4 regions of the Caldibacillus sp. 210928-DFI.2.18 genome follow, and region 4 is predicted to be linked to each of the others. Evidence: riboswitches for the same ligand, from Rfam matches in the RefSeq annotation. Region 4 holds a riboswitch; each other region holds the start of a gene.
What was found. Region 4 has a riboswitch for S-adenosylmethionine ahead of LIZ98_RS10750 (bifunctional homocysteine S-methyltransferase/methylenetetrahydrofolate reductase). Riboswitches for the same ligand answer to the same signal wherever they lie in the genome.
Positions count from the first base shown of each region.

Region 1: linked by a shared signal. The riboswitch ahead of metK (methionine adenosyltransferase) and the one ahead of LIZ98_RS10750 (bifunctional homocysteine S-methyltransferase/methylenetetrahydrofolate reductase) in region 4 are both predicted to bind S-adenosylmethionine.
Region 2: linked by a shared signal. The riboswitch ahead of LIZ98_RS05815 (methionine biosynthesis PLP-dependent protein) and the one ahead of LIZ98_RS10750 (bifunctional homocysteine S-methyltransferase/methylenetetrahydrofolate reductase) in region 4 are both predicted to bind S-adenosylmethionine.
Region 3: linked by a shared signal. The riboswitch ahead of LIZ98_RS01705 (phosphoadenylyl-sulfate reductase) and the one ahead of LIZ98_RS10750 (bifunctional homocysteine S-methyltransferase/methylenetetrahydrofolate reductase) in region 4 are both predicted to bind S-adenosylmethionine.

Region 1 is NZ_JAJCHL010000014.1:28,045-31,749, forward strand. Features, by position in the region: gene pckA (phosphoenolpyruvate carboxykinase (ATP)) at 1-982, opposite strand, end outside; SAM riboswitch class I at 1,224-1,328, shown strand; gene metK (methionine adenosyltransferase) at 1,660-2,856, shown strand; gene LIZ98_RS05120 (Rrf2 family transcriptional regulator) at 3,059-3,505, opposite strand.
Region 2 is NZ_JAJCHL010000017.1:37,336-41,040, forward strand. Features, by position in the region: gene LIZ98_RS05810 (Cof-type HAD-IIB family hydrolase) at 264-1,109, shown strand; SAM riboswitch class I at 1,503-1,608, shown strand; gene LIZ98_RS05815 (methionine biosynthesis PLP-dependent protein) at 1,692-2,813, shown strand; gene metC (cystathionine beta-lyase) at 2,810-3,705, shown strand, end outside.
Region 3 is NZ_JAJCHL010000003.1:52,769-56,473, forward strand. Features, by position in the region: gene LIZ98_RS01700 (assimilatory sulfite reductase (NADPH) flavoprotein subunit) at 1-932, opposite strand, end outside; gene LIZ98_RS01705 (phosphoadenylyl-sulfate reductase) at 1,202-1,927, opposite strand; SAM riboswitch class I at 1,996-2,096, opposite strand; gene LIZ98_RS01710 (ATP-grasp domain-containing protein) at 2,180-3,040, opposite strand; gene LIZ98_RS01715 (ATP-grasp domain-containing protein) at 3,033-3,705, opposite strand, start outside.
Region 4 is NZ_JAJCHL010000046.1:17,753-21,457, forward strand. Features, by position in the region: gene LIZ98_RS17985 (hypothetical protein) at 1-29, opposite strand, end outside; gene LIZ98_RS10745 (FMN-dependent NADH-azoreductase) at 88-708, opposite strand; SAM riboswitch class I at 1,013-1,125, shown strand; gene LIZ98_RS10750 (bifunctional homocysteine S-methyltransferase/methylenetetrahydrofolate reductase) at 1,185-3,044, shown strand; gene metH (methionine synthase) at 3,037-3,705, shown strand, end outside.

The DNA.
Region 1 (3,705 bases), on a different contig from region 4:
TATTATCGATCGCATCAATCGGGTAAGCGGCCCGTGTATTCTCCGTTAAACTACCATTATCAAAATCCGGTATTCTTGTATTCTCGTTTACTACAACATTTTCTAAAACGGCCCCGAATTTAATCGCATCATAGATTTGCGGTTCTTTTTCCCGGGATAGATGAATGCACTTCGCATAGCATCCGCCTTCAATATTAAACACGCCGTGATTCGACCAGCCATGTTCATCATCCCCGATTAAACGCCGGTTTTTATCTGTTGATAGCGTTGTTTTACCGGTACCGGATAAGCCAAAGAACAGTGCAACATCCCCGTCATCCCCGACATTGGCAGAGCAATGCATAGAGAAAATATCTTGCTCGGGAAGCAAATAGTTCATAATTGTAAAAATTGATTTTTTCATTTCACCGGCATATTCTGTTCCACCAATCAGAACAACCTTCTCTTCAAAAGAAATAATAATAAATGTTTCCGATCTAACGCCATCAATGACCGGATCAGCTTTGAAATCCGGTGCAAAAATAACTGTAAATTGACTTTGGTGATTTTTCAATTCTTCTTCGGTTGGGCGGATAAACAACTGATGGGCAAATAAATTATGCCATGCATATTCGGTTATCACCTGGATTGGCAGTTGATATAATTTGTCTGCGCCGGCAAATCCTTTAAACACGTACAGTTCTTTCTTGTGTTTTAAATAATGCAAAACTTTATGATACAATCTGTTAAATACTTCTTTTGAGATTGGTTGGTTGACACTGCCCCAATCGATTTTATTCAGCACAGAGTTTTCTTGAACAATATATTTATCTTTCGGTGATCTCCCCGTATACTTCCCGGTTGTTACACTGATTGCACCTTTGTCAGTTAGTAAGCCTTCTTTATTGTTAATAATTTTTTCCATTAACTGTGGAACGGATAATTGTACTAAAATATTATTTCCATTTACTAATTCATACAGACTGTTTACCGTACTTACCATTTTCATTAGTAAACCTTCCCCTTTGTTATTTTCTCATATCCTTCGAAAATAGTATAACATATATATTTTATTAGTCTATACTATTCAAAGAAAAAAATTGCTCCATTTTTTATTCATTTTTAAGCTCATTTTTCTAATTTAGATAACGGAATTGAATTGGTTTTCTAAAAAACTTTTTTAATCTCTGTTTAAAACAATTGACATATTTCTCATATCATGTATGATTTATCTATAACGGATACTCTTATCCCGAGATGGTGGAGGGACAGGCCCGAGGAAACCCGGCAACCTACTTCTTGCAAGTAAGGTGCTAACCGATGCAAGGTGATTCCTTGAACGATAAGAGTGAAAGGAAGACGTGCGCAACCTTTCCTCATGGGAAGGTGTTTTTTTTTGCTAATAGGAAAGTAGAAATTTTTCAATTTCTACTTTCCTAGCGCATAAGTACAACTACGGCTCTGCTTTCGCCTAAAGGCTCGGCAGTCGCCGAGTTTTCTTTAGATTTTTGTATAATTATATCTCCAATTTGAATGGGGAATGCTTATTAATATAATAAAGCAGATGTTTTAAAAACGTTCCGATGTTGATCCTGGGCATTGGCTTGTATCCGTTTCAAATAAAAAGCTGGCTTTTGCTTATATAAAATGAATGCCAGCGCGATTTTAAGGAGGAAAATTATGGGGACACGACATCTATTTACTTCAGAGTCGGTAACGGAAGGACATCCGGATAAAATTTGCGATCAAATATCAGATGCGATTCTGGATGCGATTTTAAGCGAAGATCCGAATGCCCGTGTTGCTGCGGAAACATCCATTACAACCGGGTTAGTGCTTGTATTTGGAGAAATTTCTACAACTTCTTATGTTGATATTCCAAAAATAGTACGGGATACGGTTCGGGAAATTGGTTATACGCGGGCAAAATATGGGTTTGATGCAGAGACCTGTGGCGTATTGACAGCCATCGATGAACAATCACCGGATATTGCGATGGGCGTTAACCAAGCTTTGGAAGCGCGCGAAGGCTTGATGACTGATGATGAAATCGAAGCAATCGGTGCCGGTGACCAAGGGTTGATGTTTGGTTTTGCCTGCAATGAAACGAGTGAGTTGATGCCGCTTCCGATATCATTAGCGCATCGGCTGGCACGGAGGCTTGCTGAAGTTAGAAAAGAAGAAATTATTCCATATTTGCGTCCGGACGGGAAAACTCAAGTAACTGTAGAATATGATGAAAATGGCAAACCGGTTCGAATCGATACAATTGTTATTTCAACACAACACCACCCGGAAGTAAATTTGGATCAGATAAAAAAGGATATTCATGAATTCGTTATTAAAAAGGTTGTTCCAAACGAGTTTATTGATGATAAAACGAAATTTTTTATTAATCCGACTGGCCGTTTTGTTGTCGGTGGACCACAAGGTGATGCCGGGTTAACGGGGAGAAAAATCATTGTCGATACATATGGGGGTTATGCTCATCATGGTGGCGGTGCGTTCTCCGGAAAAGACCCGACGAAAGTGGATCGTTCCGCTTCTTATGCAGCTCGTTATGTGGCGAAAAATATTGTTGCAGCCGGACTTGCCGATAAATGTGAAGTACAGCTTGCTTATGCGATTGGGGTTGCCCAACCGGTTTCAATTTCTATTGATACATTCGGGACGGGGCAAGTTGATGAAGCAGTTTTAGTTGATTTGGTCCGTAAACATTTTGACTTAAGACCGGCCGGAATTATCAAAATGCTTGATTTACGCAGACCGATTTATAAACAAACAGCGGCATACGGACATTTTGGTCGGACGGATATAAACTTGCCGTGGGAAAGAACGGATAAAGCTGAGTTATTGAAAAAAGCAGCAATGAGATAACTATTGTGGCGAACTTCTAATAGCGAATCATTTAAAATATTGATTTATCAAGTTTTTTAAACAAGAAAGGGGCATCCAAAAGTCGAAAAAATGACTTTCTGGACAGCCCCTTTCTTGAGTTATAAAGTCCATGGGAGAAGTTAAATCCTAATAAAGAGATTTTAGAAATTGATTTTAGATTTGTATAACTATGGTTTGCTACTCATTGTATTTCTTTAAATAGTAATTCCCGATAGGCCTCGGGCGACTTTACAATATCGGCCAGTGTATACTTATCCAAAACATGAAGATACGCCTGTAAAGCTTCTCTTAATATATGAGAAAGTCCGCAAACCGGAGTAATGACACAAGCATTCGGGGTGTCGGGATTAAAACAATCAACTAAATAAAAACCATCTTCTGTTTGCCGGACAAGTTTACCGATATTGATGTCGCCGGGTAGAAGGGCCAAACGAAAACCCCCGTTTCTTCCCCGTACGGTTTCAATAATTCCAAGCTTTCCTAAGTGATGAACCACTTTCATTAAATGATTTTTTGAAATACCATAGGCATCTGAAATTTCCTGAATATTGCAAAGTCTATCTGTTTCAAGTGAAGCTAAATAGATCAATGTTCGTAAAGAATAATCTGTATAAGAAGTCAGTTTCATTATCATCACCAATCATAGATTTTGCATGGATAGATTATTATCACTACGGCTATCTCAATTATACTACATTTATTATTTTAACGGGCAGGAAGATCCCCATCTCAATATTTTCGAGTTTATAAAGAAGGTAGGGGATGAACTGTTCGCATACGTCCGTTTGGTTCAATACTGATCATGAGTGGGGAATGGAGAAAATCCAA
Region 2 (3,705 bases), on a different contig from region 4:
AACAGCTATGAGGAGTAAATTTATTAATCTCTGGTAGTATTGTGGAAATACGACTTATCCACAATTAGTAGAATTTTCCATTTGAATTTATCCACATTAAAGGTCAAAAACAACCAAATTTGCTTATTTTTTTAAAAAATGTGGATAACTTATTATGTTGTGTCGTGGACTGAAGATAGAAACGGAAAAAACGACAAATAGTATGGTAAAATAAAGGTGGCAGCTGTTTTATTAATTCGAAAAAGGATGCAAGGAGGAACACGATGAAACTTATTGCAATCGATATGGATGGTACCCTTTTTTCTAACAATCATACAATCAGCGAAAACAATTGTCATGCTATTTTAAAAGCTCAAAGACAGGGTCATATCGTTACCTTTTGTTCAGGCCGCGCCTTACACGATATTCAAGAAATTATAAAAAAGATAAACCTCGAAGCACCTATTATTGCCGGAAACGGAGCTGTTGTTTTTCATAACAAAATCTTACAAACACTAACAATCCCTGTACATATATTGAAAAAAATTATGGACATATTTAATGATTTTCAATTATATTATGAAATTTATACAAATAAAGGTATTTTCATTGATAAAACACGAAAAGAATATTTGTATGCGGAACTGAATCGGTTAAAAGATGACCCTGTTTTCGGACCAATGGTTGAACAAATGGTTCAAGTTCAAAATGACCAAAATCATTTATTAACTGTCTCAGATTTTAGTGAGCTAAATTTTTCAATGTTAGATCCGTATAAAATGTATACTGTCAGTTTGGATGAGAAAAAACTAAATCATTTGCAACAGCGGCTTTCTGAACGTGATGATATTTCAATCACAAACGGCAGCCATTTAACCGTTGAGGTAGGAAATAAACAGGTAAGTAAAGGAAATGCCCTTCTTTTCCTCGCAAATTACTTTCAAATTCCACAAGCAGATACTGTCGCAATCGGGGATAATCTGAATGACTTATCGATGTTCAAAGCTGCCGGAACAAGCATTGCTATGGGGAATGCCACTGATTTTGTAAAAAGTCATGCGAATTTTGAAACAAAAACGAATGATGATGATGGCGTGGCCTATGCTTTAGAAAAGTTTGTACTTTCATAAACGGTAAATTTAGAGATGCGCCAAACTGTCCATGAGGGTCGGTTTATTGGATATTTTTTAAAAAAGGAGCACCATTCTGTCCATAAAACTTACTTTATTAGACACTTTTGTGGAATATGCGCTTCAAACTGTCCATGATAGCCGTTCTATTGGACTTTTTTCCAAAAAACGAGTATGAAACTGTCCATAAGGGGCAGTCTATTAGACAGTTTTTTAACAAAGGAGCACCATTCTGTCCATAAGGGCCGCCACGTTGGTTTCCTATAGATACGTATATTATTAATGAACTATTCCCATATAAATTATGTGCATGCTATGATTTTTCCCTTGATTATTTTAAAAAGTTATTGTAAATTAGAATAAATAAAATCATTTATGGAACTGAATATTGCAATCTTATCAAGAGAGGTTGAGGGACTGGCCCGATGACGCCTCAGCAACCAGTCATTTTTTGACCACGGTGCTAATTCCAGCAGGTGAAATACCTGAAAGATAAGAAGAAACTTTACAATCATCGGGGCTTCTTCTTATAGAAGTCCTTTTTATTTTCCAAAAATGTAGGGATACGAGGAGGAATCAAGCTTGGCAAATCAACATATTCAAACAAAATTAGTACAAATCGGAAATCGAAGTGAACATACAACCGGGGCTGTTAATCCACCCATCTATTTATCCACAGCCTATCGTCATGAAGGAATTGGTTTATCCACAGGGTATGATTATACACGGACAAAAAATCCAACACGTGCCTTATTAGAGGAGAGTTTTGCAAAATTAGAAGAAGGAGATCAGGCTTTTGCCTGTAGTTCGGGGATGGCGGCTATTCAGCTCGTCCTCTCCCTTTTTCAAAAAGATGATGAACTTCTTAGCTTTAATGACCTATACGGCGGAACTTACCGATTGTTCAATCAATACGAAAAATCGTATGGAATCAAAACCAGCTATGTGAAAGTGAATGATTACAACGGGTTGGAAGATGCAATCACAGAAAAAACAAAAGCGATTTACATAGAAACACCAACAAATCCGTTAATGATTGAAACAGATATTGAAAAAGTTGCCCACATTGCCAAAAAACATCACTTGCTTTTCATTGTGGATAACACCTTTCTAACCCCCTATTTGCAAAAACCGATTGTGGATGGGGCCGACATTGTCATTCATAGTGCGACAAAATATATTGGCGGTCATAATGATGTCCTGGCCGGATTTGTTGTTGCAAAGGGACAGGAAATTTGTGAACAGCTTGCGACAAATCATAATGCGGCCGGCGCGGTTTTATCCCCTCTTGACAGTTGGCTGTTAATTCGCGGCTTAAAAACCTTAGCTTTACGTATGGAAGCACATCAAAACAATGCAAAACAGGTAGTCGAATTTTTAAATAACAGACCTGAAGTGACCGATGTTCTCTACCCAAATAGAGGTGGCATGGTGTCGTTTCGATTGGCAAAAGAAGAATGGGTTGACCCCTTTTTAAGAAGTTTGAAATTGATTACCTTTGCCGAAAGTCTCGGTGGGGTTGAAAGTTTTATTACCTATCCGGCTACCCAAACCCATGCCGATATTCCGCTACAAACCCGGATAAAAAACGGTGTCGATAATCGCTTATTACGGTTTTCGGTCGGTATTGAACATATTGAAGATTTGAAGGCGGATTTGGAAAATGCATTGGTGGCATTACGTAAGGGGGCAAGTGAACGATGAACAAAAAAAATTATGGATTTGAAACAAAACTAATTTCCCAAGATCGTTATATTGATGGCAAAACAGGAGCAGTAAATCCACCTGTCTACTATTCTTCCACTTTTCATCAAGAACAATTCGATTCGTTTGGTCCTTTTGACTATACCCGTTCAGGAAATCCAACCCGAAAAGTGTTGGAAGATACCATTGCCGAACTGGAAGGCGGTGTTCAAGGTTTTGCCTTTGCATCCGGAATGGCCGCTATTTCCTCTGCCTTCATGCTGCTATCATCCGGGGATCATGTCATCATTTCCGAAGATGTGTATGGCGGAACGTTTCGCATGGTCACAAAAGTACTAACGAAATTTCAAATTCAACATACTTTTGTTGATATGACGGATTTAGATGCAGTGGCCGGCGCTTTTCGGCCCAATACGAAAGTTGTCTATGTGGAAACCCCGTCCAATCCGTTACTCCATATTACAGATATTAGAGGTGTTGTCAAATTAGCAAAAGCCCACAATTGTCTTGTATATATCGACAATACATTCATGACACCCCTTCATCAAAGGCCGCTTGAATTAGGTGCGGACATTGTCTTACACAGTGCCACAAAATTTTTAGCCGGGCATAGTGATGTTGTTGCAGGCTTGGCGGTGGTAAAAGATAAAGCATTGGCTGATCAATTGTATTTTATTCAAAATTCATTTGGTGCCGTTTTAGGGATTCCGGATTGTTGGGCTTTGCTCAGGGGCATGAAAACTTTGAGCGTGCGGATGAAACAGTCTTCAGAATCAGCACAGGTAATTGCTGAGTTTTTGCAAAATCATCCGCTCGTGGAAGAAGTGTTTTACCCGGGACTTGCCACACATGCGGGACATGAAATTCATTTGGGGCAGGCGGATAGTGCCGG
Region 3 (3,705 bases), on a different contig from region 4:
TGCACCGATTCTTCCGGGTTCCATCCGAGTTCATTGATTAAACTGTCAACAAGTTCCGGATCATTTTCCGGTAAGATGGCTAAACTGTCTCCCGGCTCAAAAGTCAGACCGGAATCTTCCAACGATAACACAAGGTGGCGGGTTTCTTTATTCGAACCACGACCATTTAAACTAATATTTTCAAGTACTTCAGCCGGATAAGGATTCTTTTTCGAATAAACCGACTGTTTTTCCTCCAACAGAGTAGCCGCCGCTTGCTTTTCCGAAACAGATATGGCCGATGCATTTGCATTGCTTGTTTCATGTAAGACGGCAACTACTCCGCTCATCCATTGTTCTGCCGGATCCTCAAAATCAACATCACAATCAACCCTTGGATAGAGCCGTTCTCCTCCTAATTCTTCCAAACGTTTGTCAAAGTCCTTCCCGGTTTGACAGAAAAATTCGTATGACTCGTCACCTAATGCAAGCACAGAAAATCGGACATTTTCTAATTTTGGTGCCCGCTTACTATGTAAAAATTCATAAAAAGACCGGGCATTTTCCGGGGGCTCCCCTTCCCCATGGGTACTCGTGATGATTAATAAATCTTGAACTTTCTTCAAATTTTGCGGTTTAAAGTCGTCCATCGAAAATGATTGCACCGGTAATTGTTTTGCTTGTAATTTTTCAACAATCGTACTTGCCAACGATTGCCCATTGCCCGTTTCAGAACCAAACAGTACGGTTACTTCACGAGTTTGAATGGATTGTTCCATTTTCGGGGCAGCTGTTTGATCAACTTGCACGCTTTGTTCATGCCCGGCAATGAACGGGAAGGACAGGAACCCGCACAACCATATTTTTTGTGCTTCGGTTAATGTCGGGATTAACCTGTTCAAATATTCTCGTTGTTCTTCATTAAATGGGCTGTTATTCACGTTAAATTGCAAAACGTTTCACCTCATCATTTCTTATGTTACAATCTATAAAACAGTATTCATATTAAAATAGTATGTTTTTAAATTATGATTATCCAACTTTGCGACAAATGAACCGGGTCTTTATTTGGATTTTTCAATTTTGCAACAAATCCAATCGGTCCTCCATTCGGTTCCCCATTTTGTTTCAAAGAACCGGATCTTTAATTCTGGTTTCCCAATTTTCCAACAAATTAATTTAGTCCCAATTTGATTCCCATTTTGTTTCAATGAACCGGTCCTCAATTCGCCGGGGTATGTAGACCGCATTCTATTTTATTAAAACCGGCCCATCTTCCGGCACGTTGATTATTTGGATCTGTAACCGGCAATGTGCACGGCTCACAACCAATGCTCGGGTATCCTTGATCATGTAAAATATTATATGGCAACTCATTTTGACGGATATATGACCAAACATCTTCCCAAGTCCAGTATATTAATGGACAAATTTTAATAGATTTAAATCTTTCGTCCTTATTGACAAAATCTGTATTCTTTCTGCTTGGAGACTGTTCCCTGCGAAGTCCGGAAATCCAAGCCGGGACTCCATACAAAACTTCTTCCAACGGCCTTATTTTTCGCAAAAAACAACATAAATCAGGCTCTGTTTTCCACAACTCCTGTCCGTACTTTTTTGCTTGTTCCTCCAAAGTCAGCTTCGGTTTTTTTAGTTGAATATTTAAACTCGGGTATTTGATTTTTACTTTTTCAATCAATTCATATGTTTCCTTAAAATGAACGCCGGTATCGAGAAAAACAATCGTTGCTTCCGGTTGAACTTTTGCAATCAGATCCACTAAGACAATTCCCTCTGCCCCAAAGCTACAGGCGTAAACAACGGAATTTCCATATGTCTCATATGCCCATTGTAAAACAGGCAACGCCCCTTTTGTTTCATCTGTAAACCGTTGATTCTTGAAAGGATCATCTGTAAAGTTATCATATAAAATCCGCTGTTCAATCATCATTTCACCCCTAAAAAAATCCCTTCTTCATTTTGATAAATAAGAAGGGATAGATTTAATCATATTCCTTCTTATCTTCCAGACATTTGTCTGCAGGAGTTGGCACAGTGTTTTTAAACCTGTTGCCGAGGTTTCTTCGGGCCGGTCCCTCCACCTCTCTTGATAAGAATATCATCTTTTCCTATAATTTTAGTATGAATTAAGTTTAAACTGTGTTATTTTAAAAGTCAATAAGTTTTTTGAAAATATGACCTATTTCCCTTTTTGACTCTTTTCTATATAGGCTAAGTACTTGCCGACAACGTCCATATCATAACATTTATACAAAACTCTTGAACCGACCACATCTTCTATTTCATTAAATAAAAAACGTCCCTCTTCATCTAAAATAAAATCAATCCCGACAAAATCAAACTGTGCAAGTTGTGCGATTTTCTTAACCAATCTCTTTTCATCGTCACTCAGTGAATACGGTTCAACCTTCCCACCTAAAGAAAAATTTGCTTTAAAGCTTTTTTCGGAATATCTTTTGACAGCTGCCAAAATTTCGTTTCCCATAACAAACACACGAATGTCAACGCCGGGATTTGTACAAACTTCCTGCAAAATAAACTCGTCACCGGAAAATGCGGCTAGTTTTTCTGTCAATTCCTTTTCGTTAGCAATGAAAAATACTTCTCTTCCTCCGTGTCCGGCAACTGATTTTAAAATGAGCGGAAAATCACCGTCAAACTGCTCAACACAAAAATCATGCCGGTTTCCAATCCAAGTTTTCACAGATTTAATGCCATGTGAGTTGATAAATTGATGGGTTTTCCCTTTATGATTACAAATTTCTGTTATAAAAGCCGAATTAAACACTCGGCACCCCATCTTTTCAAAATGCGTTGCAATGATACTATTCCGGCTCCGATTAATAACAAAATCCGGTGTCGCTAATCGCTTTCTTCTAGCTGCTGCGTAAAATTGTTCATCAATTCCAAGGAAAAGTTCATCCGTCAAAACAAGGTCAATCGTTAACCCCTGTTCCTGTGCCCTTGCGACGAATTGATCCGCAAACCATTGATTTTTCTTATAATCTTCCCGTCCGTAAATCAGTAAACCACTATGCATAACCAATTCTCTCCAATATGTAATCAAAAATATATTCCGACACGTCGATACCGGTGCAATCAAACACATTTTTTATATGGGCATTGGAATTCACTTCACAGATTATCGGTTCATCATTATCACCAAATAAAAGATCAACACCGGAAAAATCCGCTCCCACCGCTTGTGATGCCTTTATGGCCAACTCCTTAAAAGCTTGCGGGGGATCGAACTTTTGCATCATCCCGCCATTTGTTACATTCGCACGAAAATCTTTTTCATTTAGTCTGAGCATGGAAGCTACAACTTGATCCCCAACCACATACAACCGGGCATCTTTTCCGGTACTGGATGAAATAAATTGTTGGTAAAGGTGAGGCCGGTATAGCAGCTGGTGCCTTTTGACGACCAATTCTTCCCGGTTTTTCACTAAATAAACTTGATCCCCAAACGAACCGTATGCTTCCTTTATAACAATCGGATAATCAAATTCCTTTTCCACTCGATCAATAAATTGGTCATTTGGATCTATCGTACCGGGAAACATCATTGGTGAAAATAACGTTTTCGGCATTCGTATTCGTTTATTTGCCAATGTTTGAAATGTAGCGATTTTATCATCACATATTTCAATGGCATTTGCATTATTAAAAAGTTGATAACCTAATCCTTCCAATTGTTTGGCC
Region 4 (3,705 bases):
TCATTATGATTGTGATCGTCCTTTACCAAAAGACTCACCTCCATCTATCTTTGTTGTTCATCCTAAATAGAGAATAAACAGTCATTCCTAAAAAGCTTTCGCCAATTGTTGGGCTTTTTCGACTGCTTTTTCTACAATTTCATCGGCTTTTTCCGGGTTATGGTCCATCCCTTCAACAAATAGTTGATGAAAGTCGGTCACACCTAAAAAGGTAAAAATCGTTTTCACATATTGGCTGGCCGGGTCTGAACCATTATATACTCCTCCGTTTGCTTGAATATGTAGGACTTTTTTTCCTTTCACAATACCGACCGATCCGGTTTCCGTATACTTAAATGTTTTCCCGGCCACGGTAATACAGTCAATCCAAGCTTTTAATCGTGTCGGTATACTTAAGTTCCACAACGGGTTCGCAATAATAATTTTATCTTGTTGCAGAAATTCTTCCGTATATGAATTGAACATATTTACCCTCTGCTGTTGGGAATCAGATAACGAATCAAAAGGTTTTCCTTGATTCAAATCATTCCATGCATTAAGCAGGTCTCGGTCAATCTCAGGGACGTTTACGTGATATAAATTCATATCTTCAATCTTATGGTCCGGGTGTATCTCTTTATAAGCGTTAAGGAAGGCATCGGTTACTTTCATAGACCGAGAAACTTCTTGATTTAGCGGGTGTGCCCTGACAATTAAAACATTTACCATTATTTTTTCTCCTCTCGAAACCAATCTATCTTTTTCACTTGATATTAGTAGTATAAGCGCAATGTTCATTTTTATCAAAAGTTTTTGCAACGAAATAATGGGTGAAAATTAGGAATATTATTAGGAAAAATTTGGTTTGAACTATTTGCCCGGTTTCTAACCGACTTTGACTGAACAAGATTGGAATAGACGAATGGCCAAAAAAAGACAAAAATATTTTATGAAGTTTTCATTTTTTTATTGATTATTTTATCAAAATTCGTTAAAGTAAGAGTAATTTATATTAGAAAAAGTAAATGGATGATTCTTATCAAGAGAAGTGGAGGGACTGGCCCGATGAAGCTTCAGCAACCGGATACCTATGGGTACCACGGTGCTAAATCCAACGTGCTTTCTTTTCGGCACGAAAGATAAGAAGAAGATTAGATAAAAAAGTCTTCTTCTTTGGAAGGCTTTTTTCTATTGGGGGGAACACAATGGGATTAATACAAGATCTTGAAAAGCAAATTTTGATAGCGGACGGCGCTATGGGAACACTGTTGTATTCATACGGGATTGATCGTTGTTTTGAAGAACTAAATGTATCAAATCCGCAAGAAATTGAACGGATTCATCGGGAGTATATTGAAGCGGGAGCCAAGATCATTCAAACCAATACATATGGAGCAAATCGGATCAAACTTGCCCGTTACGGATTGGAAAACGAAGTACAAGAAATTAACGCAAAAGCAGTTGAAATCGCAAAAAAAACGGTAAAGACAAGCGGTAAGCCGGTTTATGTTCTCGGTACAATCGGCGGGATCCGGACTTTCCAAAAAGCAATTTTTTCAACAAATGATATTTTACAAAGCTTCGAGGAACAATTGGACATATTACTGAAAGAACAAGTTGACGGAATTTTATTAGAAACCTATTATGATTTAGATGAATTAAAAGCGGTTCTCGAAGTAGCAAGAAAGAAAACAGATTTACCGATAATGGCAAATGTTTCTTTACATGAAAAGGGTGTATTGCAAAGCGGGACTCCTTTGGCGGAAGGTTTCAACCAACTTATTGATCTTGGCGCAAATATCGTTGGACTGAATTGTCGGCTCGGACCATACCATATGATTCAATCATTTGAGGAGATCCCTATACCAAATGGTGCATTTTTATCTGTTTATCCAAATGGAAGTTTGCCAAGAATGGAAGATGGACAATTAGTATATGAGTCGGATGAACAATACTTTTATGAAGCAGCGATTCAATTCGTAAAAGAAGGGGTCCGTTTATTGGGAGGATGTTGCGGCACAAGACCCGAACATATTAGGGCAATGGCTGAGGCGGTGAAAAATCTTTCTCCGGTCACTGAGAAAAAAGTTATTAAAGAAAAACCAACCATTCAATTAACACAAATTCAACAAGTTCATGAACCGTCTCTGGTTGATATCGTAAAAAGTAGAAGATCCGTTATTGTTGAATTTGATCCGCCTAAAACATTGCCGATGAGTCAATTTTTATCAGGGGTTAGCGCGTTAAAAAACGCAAAGATTGACGCAATTACACTTGCGGATAATTCTTTGGCATCACCGCGGATTAGTAATGTTGCTTGTGCTCAAATTGTGAAGAATCGTTATCATCTCCGCCCGATTGTTCATTTAACTTGCCGGGACCGGAATTTAATCGGTATTCAATCACATTTAATGGGATTACATGCGTTAGGTATCCATGACATTTTAGCATTAACCGGTGATCCGACAAAAATTGGTGATTTTCCCGGAGCTTCATCGGTTTTTGATTTGACTTCATTTGACTTAATTCGGTTAATTAAGCAATTTAATGAAGGTTTATCCTATTCCGGAACATCTTTAGGAGAAAAAACAAATTTCACAGTAGCGGCTGCTTTTAACCCTCATGTAAAAATTATTGAAAAATCAGTTGCTAGATTAGAAAAGAAAATTCACTCCGGTGCCGATTATTTTATTACACAACCGGTTTATTCCGAAGAGTTGATTATGAATATCTATGACGCAACGAAACATTTAGATGTTCCGATTTATATCGGGATTATGCCGTTAACGAGCACTCGCAATGCGGAATTCATTCATAATGAAGTACCCGGAATTAAACTGCCTGATTCCGTTCGTGAACAAATGAAAAAGGTAGGAAATGATAAAGAACAAGGGAAGCGGGAAGGGATTGCGATTGCGAAACATTTGATTGATGTCGCCTTTGATCTCTTTCACGGCATTTATCTGATTACCCCGTTTTTAAATTATCAAATGTCTGTTGAACTCATCAATTACATTCATGAAAAAGAACAGATGAAAGTAGAAAGGGAGATTACCAGTGTATAAGTTGAACAGACAGTTGGAAAAAAAGATTCTCATCCTGGATGGAGCAATGGGAACAATGATTCAGCAAAAAGAACTTTCCATAGAGGACTTCGGGGGAGAGGAATACGATGGCTGTAATGAGTACTTGAATATAACGGCTCCGCTCGTGATAAAAAGTATTCATGAAGCTTATTTAGAAGCGGGTGCGGATATAATCGAAACAAATACATTCGGCGGAACCCCGCTTGTTCTTGATGAGTACGGGCTTGGTCATTTAAGTTTTGAAATTAATAAAATAGGTGCGGAATTGGCTGTACAGGCGGTAAAAAAATATTCTACAGAACAATGGCCCCGTTTTGTAGCGGGTTCAATGGGTCCGACAACAAAAACGTTATCCGTGACCGGTGGTGCCACCTTTTATCAATTAGTGGAAAATTACCAAGTTCAAGCAGAAGGTTTATTGGCCGGTGGTGTTGACTTTTTACTGCTGGAAACGAGTCAAGATATGTTAAATGTGAAAGCAGCCTTCTTGGGCATACAGGAAGCGGCAAAAAAAATGGGCATTCAAGTTCCGCTTATGCTGTCCGGAACGATCGAACCAATGGGGACAACATTAGCCGGGCAGGATATTGAAGCTTTTTATATATCAAGTGAACATATCAAACCATTTGCTGTGGGACTC